Regions from separate parts of the Streptomyces sp. NPDC107559 genome, predicted to be linked through region 1. Evidence: riboswitches for the same ligand, from Rfam matches in the RefSeq annotation. Region 1 holds a riboswitch; the other holds the start of a gene.
The links. A riboswitch is a leader RNA that binds a small molecule or an ion and turns the genes downstream of it on or off. The one in region 1 is predicted to bind cobalamin.
Positions count from the first base shown of each region.

Region 2: it holds a riboswitch for cobalamin, as region 1 does, so the genes downstream of both, ACZ7OY_RS30565 ((2Fe-2S) ferredoxin domain-containing protein) here and ACZ7OY_RS20225 (CbtB domain-containing protein) in region 1, are expected to answer to the same signal.

Region 1 covers NZ_JBVKBD010000006.1:218,643-224,500, reverse strand. Annotated here, with positions in the region: gene ACZ7OY_RS20245 (short-chain fatty acyl-CoA regulator family protein) at 1-446, opposite strand, end outside; gene ACZ7OY_RS20240 (MmgE/PrpD family protein) at 658-2,166, shown strand; gene prpB (methylisocitrate lyase) at 2,166-3,074, shown strand; gene ACZ7OY_RS20230 (bifunctional 2-methylcitrate synthase/citrate synthase) at 3,107-4,243, shown strand; cobalamin riboswitch at 4,312-4,450, shown strand; gene ACZ7OY_RS20225 (CbtB domain-containing protein) at 4,488-4,703, shown strand; gene ACZ7OY_RS20220 (CbtA family protein) at 4,738-5,604, shown strand; gene ACZ7OY_RS20215 (ribonucleotide-diphosphate reductase subunit beta) at 5,654-5,858, opposite strand, start outside.
Region 2 covers NZ_JBVKBD010000012.1:148,425-154,282, forward strand. Annotated here, with positions in the region: gene ACZ7OY_RS30550 (hypothetical protein) at 1-1,261, opposite strand, end outside; gene ACZ7OY_RS30555 (hypothetical protein) at 1,289-1,621, opposite strand; partial or broken gene ACZ7OY_RS30560 (5-methyltetrahydropteroyltriglutamate--homocysteine S-methyltransferase) at 1,817-2,524, opposite strand; cobalamin riboswitch at 2,530-2,705, shown strand; gene ACZ7OY_RS30565 ((2Fe-2S) ferredoxin domain-containing protein) at 2,887-3,282, shown strand; gene ACZ7OY_RS30570 (cysteine hydrolase family protein) at 3,304-3,984, opposite strand; gene ACZ7OY_RS30575 (alpha/beta fold hydrolase) at 4,151-4,933, shown strand; gene ACZ7OY_RS30580 (MBL fold metallo-hydrolase) at 4,960-5,724, opposite strand.

The sequences.
Region 1 (5,858 bases):
TCGTGCGGCTCGGCGGGAGCCAGCAGACCGCCGGTCGGTCCCGGCGATCCGAGGGCGGCGGCCTGCTCGACCGTGTCGCGGTAGCGGCGGTGCAGGGCGACCAGGGCGCGCGCCACGTCGGGGTGGTCGCGGGCGGCCTCGGCGACCTCCTCGGGGGCGAGTGGCGCCACTGCGCACGCCTCGTCGGCGATCGCCGCCCGCAGGTCGGCGGCGAGCCGGTCCTCGTCGGCATCGGAGAAGAACTCGGCGTCGACTCCGAAGACCTCCGCGATCCGCAGCAGCACGGATGCGGTCAGCGGGCGCTGGCTCTGTTCGATCTGGTTGGCGTAGCTGGTGGAGATGCCGAGGGCGCGGGCCATCTCGACCTGGTTCATGCCGTGCTCGCGGCGCAGTCGTCGCAGCTTGGCGTGGGCGTAGACCTTGCGGTCGGCTGCTCCTCGGGGCATGGCGCACATCCTTGTTGCAAGCCGGGAACTGGAGACATTCCGGTAGGGGCTGCTTGCGAACATAGCATCCGCGTTCTTCGCAGCTTTCGCAGATTCGCAGCTTCGAGATGGAGGGATTCCGCAGATTGGAGGGGTGGCCGGGCGGCCTCCCAGCGGGCACTGTCGATCACGTCAGCACTGACAAGGATCGTCCGTACCCGCGAGGAGCCCCGTGATCGAGCACCACGTCCGTGTCCACCCCAGCGCCGACCGGCTGCCCCGCGAGGACCAGCTCGCCTGGAAGCTCGCCGCCATGGCCACCGGCACCGAGGAACTGGACACCGACAGCGCCGCCATGGCCGTCAACAGGGTGATCGACAACGCCTCGGTCGCCGTCGCCTCCCTGCTGCGCCGTCCGGTCGCCGTCGCCCGTGTCCAGGCCACCGCCCATCGCGGTGCCACTCCCGGCGCCTCCGTCTTCGGAACCGGGGCCCGGGTCTCCCCGGAGTGGGCGGCCTGGGCGAACGGCACCGCGGTCCGCGAACTGGACTTCCACGACACCTACCTGGCGGCCGACTATTCTCACCCCGGCGACAACATCCCGCCCCTGCTGGCCGTCGCCCAGCACACCGGCCGCACCGGCGCCGATCTCCTGCGCGGGGTCATAGCCGCCTACGAGATCCATGTCGCCCTGGTCAAGGGCATCTGCCTGCACGAGCACCGCGTCGACCACGTGGCCCACCTCAGCGCCGCCACCGCCGGCGGCCTGGGAGCGATGCTGCGGCTACCGACCGAGACGGTGTACCAGGCGGTCCAGCAGGCCGTGCACACCACGACCGCGACCCGGCAGTCCCGCAAGGGCGAGATCTCCAGCTGGAAGGCGTACGCGCCCGCCTTCTCCGGCAAGGCCGCCATCGAGGCCGTCGACCGAGCGATGCGCGGCGAGACCTCCCCGTCCCCGATCTACGAGGGCGAGGACGGCTTCCTGGCCTGGATGCTCAACGGCCCAGAGTCCGACTACACGGTCCTGCTCCCGGAGGCGGGCGAACCGCGGCGGGCGATCCTCGACACCTACACCAAGCAGCACTCCGCCGAGTACCAGGCCCAGGCGATCATCGACCTCGCCCGGCGCCTGCGGGAGAAGATCGGCTCCCTTGATCACGTCCGCTCGATCGTCCTCCACACCAGCCACCACACCCACCACGTGATCGGCTCCGGTGCGAAAGATCCGCAGAAGTACGACCCGACGGCCAGCCGCGAAACGCTCGACCATTCCGTGCCGTACATCTTCGCCGTCGCGCTGGAGGACGGGGCCTGGCACCACGAGCGTTCCTACACCCCCGAGCGCGCCCAGCGCCGGGAGACCGTCGACCTGTGGCGGAAGATCACGACGGTGGAGGACCCGGAGTGGACCCGCCGCTACCACGACCCCGACCCGGACCGCCGGGCCTTCGGCGGACGCGCGGTGATCACTCTCGACGACGGTTCGGTGATCGAGGACGAGCTGGCCGTCGCCGACGCCCACCCGGCCGGTGCCCGCCCCTTCGACCGCCCCGCCTATGCCCGGAAGTTCCGCACCCTCGCCGAGGGCATCGTCACCGAGTCCGCACAGGACGCGTTCCTCGACACCGCCGCGCGTCTTGCCGAGCTCACCGCTGGCGGCCTGGACGGCCTGTTCCCGGCCGCCGACACCGAGGCCGTCACCGCGTACGACGCGAGCCTTCCGAAGGGACTGTTCTGATGGCGCTGCACACGCGGACCACCCCCGCCGGGCGCCGCCGGACCTTCCGCGAGCAGCTGACCTCGGGCCGGCTGCTGCGTATCCCCGGCGCGATCAACCCGCTGTCCGCCCGCCTCATCCAGGACACCGGCTTCGACGCGGTCTACCTGTCGGGCGCGGTACTCGCCGCCGATCTGGGCCTTCCCGACATCGGCCTGACCACCTCCACCGAGATCGCCGTCCGCGCCCAGCAGACGACCCGCGTCACCGACCTGCCCGTCCTGATCGACGCGGACACCGGCTTCGGAGAGCCGATGAATGTGGCACGCACCGTCCAGCTCATGGAGGACGCCGGCCTGGCGGGACTGCACCTGGAGGACCAGGTCAACCCCAAACGCTGCGGTCACCTCGACGGAAAGAGCGTCACGCCCAGGGAGGAGATGGTCCGCCGTGTCCGCGCGGCGGTCGACGCCCGCCGGGACCCCGACTTCCTGCTGATGGCCCGCACCGACGCCCGCTCGGTCGAGGGGCTGGACGCCGCGATCGACCGGGCGAAGGCATACGTCGACGCCGGCGCCGACGCGATCTTCCCCGAAGCGCTGACCGACGTCTCCGAGTACGAGGCGTTCCGCAAGGCCGTCGACGTGCCGCTGCTCGCCAATCTGACCGAGTTCGGCAAGACCCCGTCGCTCGACGTGGTCACCCTGGAGAACCTCGGCTACAACATCGCCCTCTACCCGGTCACGCTGCTACGCATCGCCATGGGCGCGATCGAGGACGGGCTGCGCACGATCGCCGCTGAGGGCACCCAGAAGTCCCTGTTGCCGCGCATGCAGAGCCGCTCCCGGTTGTACGAACTCCTCGGCTACGAGGAGTACTCGGCCTTCGACTCGGCCGTCTTCGATTTCACCCTCCCGCCCGGAAACTGATCCGGCTCCTGACCCACGAAGGCAGGCACCCCATGACCACCACCGTGCCCGAGATCCACCGCGGCCTTGCTGGTGTCGTCGTCGACACCACCGAGATCTCCACCGTCATCCAGGAGACCAACTCCCTCACCTACCGCGGCTATCCCGTCCAGGACCTGGCCGCTCGCCGCTCCTTCGAAGAGGTGGCCTACCTGCTCTGGTACGGCGAACTCCCCGACACCGCACAGCTGCGCGACTTCCAGGCCCGTGAACGCGCCCTGCGTCCCCTGGACCGCACCACGCTCGAACTGCTGATCCGGCTGCCCGGGACCTGCCACCCCATGGACGTCCTACGCACCGCCGTCAGCTTCTTCGGCGCCGAGGACCCCACGGAGGACGACGGCAGCCTCGCCGCCAACCGCGCCAAGTCCCTCACCCTGCTGGCGAAGCTGCCCACCGTCGTCGCCGCCGACCAGCGCCGCCGCCGGGGTCTGGCACCGATCCCGCCCGACCCCTCCCTCGGGTACGCCGAGAACTTCTTCCACATGTGCTTCGGCAGCGTGCCGGACCCGGACGTGGTCCGCTGCTTCGAGATCTCCCTCGTGCTGTACGCCGAACACAGCTTCAACGCCTCGACGTTCACCGCACGCGTCGTCACCTCCACTCTCTCCGACCTCTACAGCGCGGTCACCGCCGCGATCGGGGCGCTCAAGGGTCCGCTGCACGGAGGCGCCAACGAGGCCGTGATGCACATGCTGCTCGAGATCGGCGACCCGCAGGGGGCCGAGGCATGGCTGGACGAGGCGATGGCTTCGAAGCGGAAGATCATGGGCTTCGGCCACCGCGTGTACAAGCACGGCGACTCCCGTGTCCCGATCATGCAGGACGCCCTCGATCGCTTGGTGGCGCGTGCCGCCGACGCCGAGGTGACCCAGCTCGCCACCCTGCACGCGGCCCTGCGGCACGCCATGATCACCCGTAAGGGCATCCATCCCAACCTGGACTATCCGGCCGGCCTCGCCTACCACCTCATGGGTTTCGACATTCCCGCCTTCACCCCGATCTTCGTGATGAGCCGTATCACCGGCTGGACCGCCCACATCACCGAACAGCTCGCCCACAACTCCCTGATCCGCCCACTGGCTTCTTACGCCGGGCAGGAACAGCGGGCGGTACCGGTGGCCTCGTAGGAGCGGCTCCCAGGAATGCACGGCCCCACTGCTCCGACGCCGATTTGGGACGCGCTTGATTGACGGTCCGGAGAAACGGGTCCTACGGTCCTTTTGTAGTGAAGGCATAAGGAAGCTGGTGGGATTCCAGCACGGTCGCGCCACTGTGAGCCGGCCGCCGCGAGGCGGCAGGCGAGTCAGACACTGAGCCCTCACTCCCCCCGAACAGGCAACGGGACGCACGATCCCCGAAGGAGGGCACACCTTGAGCAGCATTTCCACGCCCCGCCCGGCGTCCACTCCGGTCGTCCTGCCGGTCTCGAAGTCGGTCCTGTGGCTGGTCGGAACCGCGCTGATCGCGCTGGCCGTCTACTACTTCATCGGTGTCGACCAGGGCGCCGTGTCGGTGTTCGGCAACGACATGCACGTGCACGAGTTCGTCCACGACGCCCGCCACTTCCTCGGCTTCCCCTGCCACTGACCTCGCCGGCACCCGGACGTACGGACGACTCGACATGGAAAAGAAGCTCATACTGCGCGGCGTCCTCGCCGGCGCGGTCGCGGGCCTGCTCGCCTTCGTCTTCGCGCGGATTTTCGCCGAGCCGCAGATCGCCAAGGCCATCGACTACGAGAGCGGCCGTGACGCCGCGCAGAACGCCCTGGACAAGGCAGCGGGCTTGCACGTCGAAGCCGCGGGCCCGGACCTGTTCAGCCGCACCGTCCAGGCCAACGTCGGCATCGGTATCGGCATCGTCTTCTTCGGGATGGCGATGGGCGCCCTGTTCGCGGTCGCCTACACCATCTGCCTGGGTCGTACCGGCGGGCTGCGTGCACGCAGCCTGGCGCTGCTCGTCGCCGGCGGCGGGTTCCTCGGCATGTATATGGTGCCGTTCCTGAAGTACCCGGCCAACCCGCCCGCGATCGGCCACGAAGAGACCATCCAGCAGCGCAGCGGCCTGTACCTGATCATGGTCGTCTGCTCGGTCGCCTTCCTCGCGGGAGCCGTCTACCTGGGCAAGAGGCTCCAGGCTCGGTTCGGCAACTGGAACGCCAGCCTCCTCGCGGGTGCGGCGTTCGTCGTCGCCATCGGGATCGTCATGCTGCTCCTGCCGCCGCTCGGCCACCTCTCGTACAACAAGGCCAACTACGGCAACCATGCCACCGAGACCCCGCAGCCGCTGACCGACTCCAGGGGCAACATGGTCTTCCCGGGCTTTCCGGCCGACGTACTGTTCGCCTTCCGCTTCTACTCGGTCGGCGCACAGCTCATCCTCTGGACGGCCATCGGTCTGATCTTCGGGCCCCTGGCGGAACGCCTGCTCAACCCCGTAAGTCCGGATGCCCCCACCGCCTCACAGGAGCCGGACCCCGTCCCGGCATGACCAGCCCGACCGGAGCGCGGTGTTCGACGAGATCACCGCGCTCGGTCGCTCAGAAGTCCCAGTCGTCGTCGGCGGTGTCCTCCGCCTTGCCCATGACGTACGAGGAGCCGGAACCGGAGAAGAAGTCGTGGTTCTCGTCCGCGCCTGGGGACAGCGCCGCGAGGATCTCCGGGTTCACCTCGGTCTCCTCCGCGCCGAAGCGGGCCGGGTAGCCGAGGTTCATCAGCGCCTTGTTGGCGTTGTAGCGGACGAAG
Region 2 (5,858 bases), on a different contig from region 1:
CCGTCGTACTGCCCAGGAGGGCGAGGCTCGAGCGCAGCACGTCGACGGCACGCGTCTCATGTCCTCCCTCCGCCAGCACCACGGCCTGGGTCAGCCTGGCCCGCTCCGGGCTGACGATGCCTCGCTCGGCGCACACCTCGTACAGTGCGGCGCTGTTGGCGGCCAGCACCCGGCGGTCGGAGTCCCGGCCGGCGGGCAGCAGGTTGTGCAGCCGGGGCGCACGGCCGCTCTTGAGAATGTGGAACCACTCGGCGTGGGCGCCCGCCGTCAGGGTGACGAGTTCGGCGATGTGGTCCTCGAAGGCGAGGCGCTCCAGCGGCGACGGCCGTTCCCCCGCCTCGGCGCCCGGAAGCAGCATCGGCGGGAAGTGGGTGTCGACGACCCTCGTCCCGCTGGTGTCTCCGAGGTTCCACGCGGACAGCGAGAGCCACAGGCGGGTGTTCGCCTGTACCTGCCCCTGGACCAGGATCACGGGCAGGTCGTGCAGGGTGGTCCGGATCGTCTGCACATCGGCGTCGGGCCAGATCAGTGGACGGGTCACCAGCCCGGCGAAGGGCTCGGCGTCGAGCGACCAGGCGGAGGTGAGCCATGCCTGCCGGATGCCCAGCGCCGAACCGGGCTCCGCCGTGCCGTTGCGCTGCCCGGAGTCCTCGTAGTGGAACGGGGCGATGATCAGCACCGGCCGGTTGCCGCCGCCCGTCTTCTCCAGGACCTTCTCGCGCACCTTCTCGACGTCGTACGCGAAAGGGCTGTTCGCCTGTTCGCGGGCCAGGCGCTGAAGCTCCTGCTGGGTGTCCACCTGTATCCGGGACTGGACCACCGCAAGCTGCTGGGACCGCTCGAAGGCCAGTTCCGCCTCCTCGATGCGCAGCTTGGTCAGATAGAGGTCCCGCTCCAGGGACCGCTGGTGTGCCACGGTCGCCTCCTGGGCGCGGGTGCCGGCGAGGATGCGGTCCCGCTCCAGGGCGCGCTCGTGTGCGGCCCGCGCGTCCTGCTCGCGGTGCTCGGCCATCTGCCGGTCCCGGTGCAGCGCCCGCTCGTAGGCGGTGTCCGCCTCCTGCCTCCGGTCCTTTCTGAGTTTGCGGTCCCTGGCGAGGAGATTCTCGTGAGAACGCCGCGCTTCTTTCTCACGCACCTCGGCGAGGAAGTCCTGTTGTTCCTGGAACGATCCGTCGCGCTTGCCCTTGTACCAGTTCAACACATGGCCGGCGGCCTGACTCAGGGCGAGAACGCCCAGGACGGTGCCGGATATGGGATCCATTTCTGGATCACCCGCCGATCTCGGCACTCAAGGGGCCACCCCGGAGCCGTCGCAGTACCAGCAGGGCTCGTCCGTCTGGGAGGAGATCCAGCGCGTCCGTCCGGTGCCCCCGCAGTGGGCGCAGGCCCCGGCACCGAACCGGAGCTGGTGGTCGTGGGGCTCCTGGAACTGGTGGGCGTCGTACGGTGGGTGGTCGTCCGCGGCGGTGTGCGGGAGGTCGAAGCCGTCGCCCTGCGCCGACGGGCCGTCGGTGAGAGGGGGTGTGATGTCGGCGGGTTCATCGGGGCTGTCGATGGACGAGGGATCGAAATGCGAGGGATCGAAATGCGCCGGATCAAGGAATGAGGAATAATCCCCCATGCCGCCCCCAAGGGGAATAGATCTTTGAGCGGACTCGTACGATATACCCATGGAAGTCGCCCGGGGAATATGGCGCGAATGTTCGACCACCGGAAATAGGCGACGGATTTATCTTCCGTCACATTGATTGACGGAAGGAATCCCGAGGGCCGGGGGAGGGCGGATGCTTCCTCCCCCGGCCGACGGGGTCTGCGGTCAGGACACGGGGAGTTCCGTACGGAGCGTGCGGGCGGCGGCGACCATGTTCTCCAGCGCGGCACGGGTCTCGGGCCAGCCGCGGGTCTTCAGGCCGCAGTCGGGGTTGACCCACAGGCGCTCGGCGGGAATCGCCCGGAGACCGGCCCGCAGCAGTTCGGCGGCCTCCTGCGCGCTCGGCACGCGGGGGGAGTGGATGTCGTAGACGCCGGGCCCGGCCTCGCGCGGGTAGCCCTGGGCGGCGAGTTCGCGGGCGACCTGCATGCGGGAGCGGGCGGCCTCCAGGCTGATGACGTCGGCGTCGAGGTCGTCGATGGCCCGGACGACGTCGCCGAACTCGGCGTAGCACATATGGGTGTGGATCTGGGTGTCCGGGCGTACACCGCTGGTGGTGAGCCGGAACGCCTCCGTGGCCCAGGCCAGATACGCGGCGTGGCCGGCGGCCCGCAGCGGCAGGGTCTCGCGCAGGGCGGGTTCGTCCACCTGGATCACCGAGGTCCCGGCCCTCTCGAGGTCGCCCACCTCGTCGCGCAGCGCGAGAGCGACCTGCCGGGCGGTGTCGGCGAGGGGCTGGTCGTCGCGGACGAAGGACCAGGCGAGCATGGTGACCGGTCCGGTGAGCATGCCCTTGACCGGGCGTGAGGTCAGGGACTGGGCGTACGTCGTCCAGCGCACGGTCATCGGCTCGGGGCGGGAGATGTCGCCGGCGGACTTGATAGCCTCGGCGGGCCAGTCGAGCCACACCCGAGGCCAGGGAATCCGGTGCGAATCCGGAACTGACGCGCAGCGGTGAGGGGGACGGGCGGGGCACGACGCCACTGGGAGACCGGGAAGGCGCCCCGACCGGACGAACCCGAGTCCGAAGACCTGCTGGCACCTTCGCGCCCCGGCGTGGAGGGACGTCCGCAGGCCAGGCTCCGCGTACGAGCCCCGACCCCAGAGGCATGCCCGTGCTCCGTACCCCGCCCCTCTGCGCACCGAGGTCGCCCGCGACCCGGGACACCCCGCGATCCGCTTCCTGCGGCCGGTCGTCCGCACTGGATCCCGCCCGAAGCGGAGTGTGAGGAGCGATGCCTCGACAGCGCCATGAAGCAGCCGGCCCGGTGCAGGCCCTGGCCGGACCGGCACCGTGCCGCGCCGTCGTCTGCCGGGACTGCTGCTGCGGAACCCCGAAAGTCACCGGCGTCGACCACGACCGCCAACTCGCCCGCCTGGCCGAGGAGGTACCCGTACGCGTCTCGGACTGCCTCGGCGTGTGCGAACACGCCAACGTGGTCGTCGTCCAGCCCTCCGCTGCCGCACGTGCCGCAGGAGCCCGCCCGGTCTGGCTCGGGCTCGTCAACGACCCCGACGCCACCGAGGACATCGCCGCCTGGATCCAGGCCGGCGGCCCCGGCGTCGCCCCCTGCCCCGCCATTCTCGACCTCTACGTCTTCACGCCGCCGCGCAAGGCGGCAACCTCCTGACGGCCGGCGTCCCGATCGGTGTCAGCCCGCGTCGGCGGTGTGTCCGAGCAGCAGCCCTTCGACTGCGGCGGTGCCGAGGATCTGGACACCGATGCCCGCGAGCTCCGTCAGGGCCGAGTCCGTCACCCGGGAGACCGCGTCCCGCACCAGGGCGACCCGGAAGTCCCGTTCCGACGCCTGCATGATGCTGGCCCGCGGGCAGTTGGGCAGGTTGCACCCAGCGAACACCAGCGTGTCGACGCCGAGTTCACGCAGCAGATCCGCCAGGCAGGTGCGGTAGAAGGCACCCCAGCGCGGCTTGAAGACCGCATGGTCGTACGGCCCCAACCGCTGAGGCCGGCCGGACAGCAGCAGCGCCGGGTCCAGGGCGGGCGCGTCCTCCGGCAGGAGCCCGTCGGCCGGCTCACTGCCCGGTGTGCCGGGCGCGGCGATCCGCACCCCGGACTCCAGCAGCCCGCGCCGTACCAGATCGGCGTTGCCCCCGCCTTCCTCGTACAAGCGCACCACGTGCACCACAGGTCGCCCGGCAGCGCGGAAGGCGGACACGGTCCGCCGCAGCGCGGGCAGGATCTCCGTCGTCCCCGGTACCCCGTACGGGGCTTCGGAGAGGAAGTCGCGCTGCACATCGATCGTGATGAGCGCGGAGGTCGCGAAGTGCGGTGCGGTGTAGGGCTCTTGGGGCTCTGTCCCGGTCGACGTCATGGCCCGACCCTATGCGACCGCCCGACCCAGGACACCGAGCTCGGCGGGCGGGCTTCTCCCAGGTCAGCGGGTAATGCCCGGGTGCCGGGCGACGTTGGTGTTCCGGTACGGCTCTGCGGCGGGCCGGCGCATCGGATCACCGTGGTGGTGTTGATAGGTTGGCTCGATGGAGCGTGCGGTAGGGGACGTGCCGGTGCACTGCGTGGAGTACGGCGAAGGCAGGCCGGTGCTGGTGCTGCACGGAGCGGGGGTCGACCACCGCGAGGCCGTTGCCTGCTTCGAACCGGCCCTGGGGGCCCGTGACGGCTACCGGCGGATCTATCCTGACCTCCCCGGAATGGGGCGCACCCCCGCACCTGCGTCTGTGCGCAGCGCCGACGACGTTCTCGACGTGCTGCTCGGCTTCGCCGACGAGGTCGCGGGCGCGGACGACCTTCTCGTCGTCGGCCACTCGGCCGGCGCCTACTATGCCCAGGGGATCGCAGCTCGACGGCCCGACCGGGTCGCCGGGCTGGCCCTCGTGTGTCCACTGCTCACCGGGGTTCGAGACATCCCGGCACATCACGCGGTGGTCGCGGCGGACGATCTGGGCACCGAGGAGTTCCGCCGCTATTTCGTGGTTCAGTCGCCGGCGATGCTCGACCGCTTTGAGCGGTTCGTCGCACCGGCGATCCCGCTGGTCGACGAGGCCGCCATGGAGCGGATCGGCGGGCGATGGGAGCTCGAGGCGACCGAGGGGCGGGCGTACCAGGGTCCGGCACTCGTCGTGGCCGGCCGGCAGGACTCCGTCGTCGGGTACGTGGCGGCCGCGGACCTGCTCGACCGGTACCCGCGGGCCACCCTGGCCGTGCTGGACGGCGCCGGCCACGCGCTTCCGCACGAGCAGCCGAGGATCCTGGCAGGGCTGATCGACAACTGGCTGGCCCGGGCGGCCCTTGCGGCCGCGTAGGAGGCGATGACGCCGAAGTCCGTCGTTCATCCGGACGAGAGCCGGGCCTGCTCCAGGTTGGACCGGTGGGGGCCGGCGAGCCAGTCCTGGTCGAGCCGCGAGTCGACCGGTTCCGCTGCCCGCCGCAGTGCGTCGACGTACGCCTGATCGGCGGCGAGACGCGCCGCCACCTCCGGCCCCTCGGCAACGGCCCCGTGGCCGGGGATCACGACATCGACGTGCCGGGCGGCCTGACCGAGCCGGTCGAGTGCCTTCCCGTAGGCCTCCACCTGATCGTCCTCGCGGACGTCGAGGAGCGGGATCAGGACGTCGGAGAGCATGTCGCCGGCGAGCAGGACGCCACGGTCCGCGAGGAGGACCGCGGTGTGGCCGACAGCGTGCGCCCGATGCTCGATGATCTCGCCCGGCACCGGTCCGCCGTCCACGGGCAGCGGGGTGACGAGCGCGACCAGGTCGAGAGGGACGCCGGACGCGCTCTCCGCCGCCATCGCCCGCGCCCGCTCCCGGACTTGACCGGCGCGCCGGGCCGCGGCCGGGGCGGCGTAGCGCGGCACGTCGCCGAACCGGGGATGCCAGAGCAGATGGTCCCAGTGGGGATGAGTGCAGAACCCGGCGACCACCGGGATGCCGAGCCGGTCCACATCATCGGCGAGTCCGTCCAACTCGGCGCCGTGGATGCCGGGATCGATCAGGACCAGCCCGTCCTCCCCGCGCACCACGACGGAATTGGCCCAGACCCACTCGCTCTGCCGGACCCAGACGCCGTCGGCGACCTGCTTCAGCTCGCCCATCTCCACTCCCAGCGCTCGGTTGCAGTGCTGAGACCGTGTTCCGCAGCCGGATTCATCGCCGGCGGCGCCGGTTGGACCCGGGTCCGGCCCTGCGGTGCCCGGCCGCCTCCGCAGCGCGGCCGGGCATCCTCGGC